Regions from separate parts of the Hathewaya limosa genome, predicted to be linked through region 2. Evidence: a T-box and tRNA genes for the amino acid it is inferred to sense, from the RefSeq annotation. Region 2 holds a T-box; the other holds one or more tRNA genes.

Region 1 (3,112 bases), on a different contig from region 2:
CTAAAGCTAGTGGAAATATGGTTATAGACATTGGTGGAGGTACCACAGATATAGCAGTTATATCTTTAGGTGGTATGGTTGTAAGACAATCTATAAAGGTAGCTGGAGATGAATTTGACGAAGCAATTATTAAGTATATAAGAAAGAAACACAAGCTTATGATTGGTGAAAGAACTGCAGAGGAATTAAAGATAAATATTGGTTGTGCATATGAAGTAGAAGAAGAAAGTATGGAAATAAGAGGAAGAGATTTAATTACAGGACTTCCTAAAAACATAACAGTAACTTCTAGTGAAATGAGGGAAGCTTTAGCAGAAGCTGTAGAAGCTATAGCAGAGTGTGCACATGCTGTTCTTGAAAAGACACCACCTGAGTTAGCATCTGATATAGCTGACAAAGGAATTGTTATGACCGGTGGTGGAGCATTATTAAATGGGCTTGATAAGTTAATCCAAGATCATACTAAGGTACCAGTATATGTAGCAGAAGATAGTGTATCTTGTGTTGCATTAGGAACAGGGAAATCATTAGATTCCATAGAATATATGGGAAAAGAATAATATATTATTAAGTTATTATGTAAATAATAAAAAAATACAAGCTATATTATAAATAGCTTGTATTTTTTTATCTAAATTTTTAATGTATAAGATTTTTCTAAAGAAATACAAATTTTTTTAGCCATATTCATGATAAAACTTAATCTAATACTTCTAGAATAAAAAGGTTCCGAATTATTATAGGAATCAACAACTGCTACTATGGATAGGTTACCTACAGGAGGTAAATATTTTCCTACGCCTTTTCCAGGACATATGGGGTAATCTCTAATTATTATGTTACCTATATCTTCATCATCACTTAAACAAGCATCTATTCCTATAATGTTATGATTGGGATATTCATTATTTATATAGTTTAAGTTTTCTTCTAAATTTAAGGCGTGAATAGGTTTGTTTAAGGAGCCAAATACTTTTAGAGGAAACTTTCGATCTATCAATAGAGAACCTACTAATGGACCTAAACAATCACCTATGCATCTATCAGTGCCTATACATACTATTATAGTTTTTTCATCTATGGTTTTTTTTAAAGATTCAACTAGTGTATTTATACAGCGTTCATTTAAATAGTTAATACAAGTTTTATCCACAAGGCACCTCCTAAATATAGCAGAGTTTTAAAGGATAGTATATAATATTACACTAATAAAAATATGTGAATGAAAGATTAAATATGAAGAAGGTGTAAAAAAACATATTAATTTTTAGTAAAAAGGAGTATTATAAAGAAAATATAAGTATAAAGAAAGTAATCTTCTTAAATAAGGAGAAAACGACTTGAAATAAGAACCGTAAAAATGTATACTACTTCTTGTCGGAAATACACGACAACAAAACATAATAAGTAGTATTAAATAGGGATGAGTTCCCGAGTGGCCAAAGGGGGCAGACTGTAAATCTGTTGCGTTTCGCTTCGATGGTTCGAATCCATCCTCATCCACCATTATTTTAATACTTATGCTGGCATGGCTCAATTGGCAGAGCAGCTGACTTGTAATCAGCAGGTTGTAGGTTCAATTCCTATTGCCAGCTCCAATTTGGAGGAGTTCCCGAGTGGCCAAAGGGGGCAGACTGTAAATCTGTTGCGTCTCGCTTCGATGGTTCGAATCCATCTTCCTCCACCATTTTAAAAATAGAATATGTTTTGTGCTGGCATGGCTCAATTGGCAGAGCAGCTGACTTGTAATCAGCAGGTTGTAGGTTCGATTCCTATTGCCAGCTCCATTTTTGGAGGAGTTCCCGAGTGGCCAAAGGGGGCAGACTGTAAATCTGTTGCGTTTCGCTTCGATGGTTCGAATCCATCTTCCTCCACCATTTTAAAAAAATATATTTTGTGCTGACATGGCTCAATTGGCAGAGCAGCTGACTTGTAATCAGCAGGTTGTAGGTTCGATTCCTATTGTCAGCTCCATTTTTGGATGAGTTCCCGAGTGGCCAAAGGGGGCAGACTGTAAATCTGTTGCGTTTCGCTTCGATGGTTCGAATCCATCTTCATCCACCAAGGACATGTTTTCATGTCCTTTTATTTTTTATCATTTAAATGTTTCTATTGACCATGTAATAAGATTATGCTATGATGAAGTTATAATGTAAATATAAAAAAATAAAAAATTAAATAAAATGCTCTTATCAAGAGAGGTGGAGGGAAAAGGGCCCTGTGAAACCCGGCAACCAGTGTATAAACACTAAGGTGCCAATTCCTGCAGAATTTTATATCTGCAAGATAAGAGGTGGTAGATATTAACAACCTCTTCTTATTGAAGGGGTTTTTTTATTAGGAAAAAAGGCCATGCTCTAGAAAAGATAAACATTTTGGAGGGAGAATAATATGAGAAAGTTATTTACATCAGAGTCAGTTACAGAAGGACATCCAGATAAAATATGTGATCAAATTTCAGATGCTATTTTAGATGCTATTTTAGAAAAAGATCCTCAAGGTAGAGTTGCGTGTGAGACAACTTGTACAACTGGTGTTGTTTCAGTAATGGGGGAAATTACTACTAATTGTTATGTTGATATTCCTAAAGTTGTAAGAAAGACTGTAAGTGAAATAGGATATACAAGAGCTAAATATGGATTTGATGCAGAAACTTGTGCTGTTATGACATCTATTGATGAACAATCACAAGATATTGCTATGGGCGTAGACGAAGCTTTAGAATCTAAAGAGGGTAAAATGGATACAATAGAAGCTATTGGTGCTGGAGATCAAGGTATGATGTTTGGATATGCATCAAATGAAACAGCAGAATATATGCCACTTCCAATATCACTTGCTCATAAGTTAGCTTTAAGATTATCACAAGTTAGGAAAAATGGAACATTAGGATATTTAAGACCTGATGGAAAAACTCAGGTAACAGTAGAATATGAAGGTGATAAACCTGTTAGAATAGATACAATTGTTATTTCAACTCAACACGGTCCTGATGTTACTCGTGAACAAATTGAAGCTGATTTAATAAAATATGTAATTAAAGAAATAGTTCCTGAGGAATTATTGGATGGAAATACAAGATATTTAATAAATCCAACAGGAAGATTTGTAA
Region 2 (3,112 bases):
ATGAACAAAAATTGAATACTGTTTTTGTTAAAACACATACTATGATTAAAGGAGTGAGAGCTATGTTATTACTGACAATAATATATGATAATAGTATGGAAGATTTTATTGATGAAATAAACGAAATAAAAAACTTATTTAAAGTAAAAGATATTCAATTGGGAATAAGTGAAGATTTAGAAAATGATACCCATATAATTAAAGTTTATTCTGCAGAGGAAAAGTGTGATAGCTCATTACAAAACACCTTTAATCTTTATATGAGTATGAGTTTATATAATATTATGGTTAAGAAATTTTATAATGAAAAATTAAAAAATTTTATAATAGATAAATATTTTTTCTTTAAAGATTCCGAAGTGAATTATTTAGTAAAAAAAGTCTATGAAACTCTAAATTCAGATAAAATAATTATGGAAAAAAATGGACTATATTTTATAAATAAAAAAAATGATATATTACAAGAGATAATAAATTGTATTAAAGAAGTTAATGAATTTAATGTAAATGGATTTATTAGATTTAGAACTACAAATATGGAAAAAAGTTTTTTTGAAATAACTGAAGAAGTTGTACAAAATTATATTAGTGAAAAGGAATATAAGGAGTTTATAAAATTATTAAAATATTTTGTTCAACTACAAGAAAGTAAAATAGATGAAGTTAATATTATTATAGGGGATAAAGGAAAATATTATATAAAAAATAAACAAGGAAAAGATATATTTAATGAACTTGTCAATGATTTAGAGGAAACTTCTTTTAGCGGAACAGTAAGTATAGAGGATATAATTATAAGCGGTTTAATAACAAATGTTCCTAAAAGAATAGTTATTCATAATTATGATAAATGTTCATATAATGAATTTATAAACACAATTAAAGATGTTTTCCTAGAAAGAGTAGCTTTTTGTACAGGATGTCCTTTTTGTAAAAAAAATAAAGATAGCATAAAACTATAAAACACTCTTGATATAAAAATATTTTTATGATAAACTAATTTTTATAAAATAAATATGTTAAATACAATGAAAAGGAAGAGTAAATAAATTACTATTCTCAGAGAGGAAGAATCTTTGGCTGAAAATTCTTCTGGATAAGTTTTATTGAAAACCACCTTGGAGTATGATATTGAAATTAAAGTAGATATTTACGTTTTTCAGCGTTAATGATAAATGAGATAATAGAAAAGTATAATAAAAGTAATTTTATATACTTTTATTAAAGTGTTTTTCTATTAAATTGGGTGGAATCACGACAACTCGTCCCATGTGTTTGGGATGAGTTTTTTTATATTCAAAATTAAATAAGGAGGATAAAAAAATGATTAAAGTAACTTTAAAAGATGGAAAAATAATTGAGGTTGAAAAAGGAACAAAAATTAGTGATGTAGCAATGAAAATAAGTCCAGCTTTGTATAAAAAAGCATTAGGTGCTTATTTAAATGGAGAAAAAGCAGATTTAATGCATGAAATAAATGAAGATAGTCAGTTAGAAATTTTAACTTTTGCTGATGAGGATGGACAAAAGACATTAAGACACACAGCTTCTCATATTTTAGCTCAAGCTGTAAAGAGATTATACCCAGAAGTTAAGCTTGCAATAGGACCAGCAATTGATAATGGATTCTATTATGATTTTGATGCTGATTTTTCATTTACTCCAGAAATATTAGAAAAAATAGAAAAAGAAATGGAGAAAATAGTTAAGGAAGATATAAAAATTGAAAGATTTGAACTTCCAAGAGAAGAAGCTATTGCATTAATGAAAGAAAAGAATGAAGATTATAAAGTTGAATTAATAGAAGACTTACCAGAAGATGAAGTTATTTCTTTTTATAAACAAGATGAATTTACTGATTTATGTGCAGGTCCTCATGTACCAAGTACAAAAATCGTTAAAGCTGTTAAACTTCTTTCAATAGCTGGTGCTTATTGGAGAGGCGATGAGAAGAATAAGATGCTTCAAAGAATATATGGTACAGCTTTTACTAAAAAAAGTGAGTTAGAAGCATACCTAAACTTATTAGAAGAAGCTAAAAAAAGAGATCATAGAAAATTAGGTAAAGAATTAGAGTTATTTGGAATGCTTGAAGAAGGTCCAGGATTCCCATTTTTCTATCCAAAGGGAATGGTTGTTAGAAATACTTTAGAAGAATTTTGGAGAGAAATGCATACTAAAGCTGGATATCAAGAAATAAAAACTCCAATAATATTAAATGAAGCTTTATGGCATAGATCAGGTCACTGGGATCACTATCAAGATAATATGTATTTTACAAAAATAGATAATGAAGATTATGCTATAAAACCGATGAATTGTCCAGGTGGAATTTTAGTTTATAAGAGTGGACTACACTCATATAAAGAGTTCCCATTAAGACTTGCAGAACTTGGTTTAGTTCATAGACATGAATTATCTGGTGCATTACATGGATTAATGAGAGTTAGATGTTTTACACAAGATGACGCACATATATTTATGACAAGAGATCAAATAAGAGAAGAAATTATAGGAGTTATGCAACTTGTAGATAAGTTCTATAATGTATTTGGATTTGAATATTTTGTTGAAGTATCAACAAGACCAGAAGATTCTATGGGAAGCGATGAAGATTGGGAAATAGCTACTCAAAGTTTAAGAGATGCTTTAGAAAGTATAGGAAAAGAATATAAGATCAATGAAGGTGATGGAGCATTCTATGGTCCTAAGATCGATATTCATCTTAAAGATTGCTTAGGAAGAACATGGCAATGTGCTACAATTCAGCTTGATTTCCAAATGCCAGAAAGATTTGATTTAACTTATATCGGAGCTGATGGTGAAAAACATAGACCAGTTATGGTTCATAGAGTTATATTTGGAAGTATTGAAAGATTTATAGGAATTTTAATAGAACACTATGCAGGAGCATTCCCAACATGGCTTGCACCAGTACAAGTTAAGATAATGAATATAACAGATGCTCAAAGTGATTATGCTAAAGAAATATACGATAGATTAAAATCTGAAGATATAAGAGTTGAACTAGATCTAAGAAATGAAAAAATTGGTTATAAAATTAGAGAAGCTCAATTAGCTAAAGTTCCTTATATGATTGTTTTAGGTAACA

Evidence for each region. A T-box is a leader RNA that pairs with one kind of tRNA and senses whether it is charged. The one in region 2 lies ahead of thrS (threonine--tRNA ligase), so its partner is inferred to be a tRNA-Thr.
Region 1: it has a tRNA-Thr gene. The T-box ahead of thrS (threonine--tRNA ligase) is inferred to sense a tRNA for this amino acid. The anticodon was not compared.

What each region holds. Positions count from the first base shown of each region.
Region 1 covers NZ_JAUSWN010000001.1:123,631-126,742, forward strand. The annotation lists gene mreB (rod shape-determining protein) at 1-560, shown strand, start outside; gene yyaC (spore protease YyaC) at 632-1,153, opposite strand; tRNA gene QOZ93_RS00565 (tRNA-Tyr) at 1,422-1,506, shown strand; tRNA gene QOZ93_RS00570 (tRNA-Thr) at 1,523-1,598, shown strand; tRNA gene QOZ93_RS00575 (tRNA-Tyr) at 1,603-1,687, shown strand; tRNA gene QOZ93_RS00580 (tRNA-Thr) at 1,712-1,787, shown strand; tRNA gene QOZ93_RS00585 (tRNA-Tyr) at 1,793-1,877, shown strand; tRNA gene QOZ93_RS00590 (tRNA-Thr) at 1,899-1,974, shown strand; tRNA gene QOZ93_RS00595 (tRNA-Tyr) at 1,980-2,064, shown strand; SAM riboswitch class I at 2,187-2,293, shown strand; gene metK (methionine adenosyltransferase) at 2,392-3,112, shown strand, end outside.
Region 2 covers NZ_JAUSWN010000010.1:4,163-7,274, forward strand. The annotation lists gene ytxC (putative sporulation protein YtxC) at 63-962, shown strand; T-box leader at 1,020-1,273, shown strand; gene thrS (threonine--tRNA ligase) at 1,324-3,112, shown strand, end outside.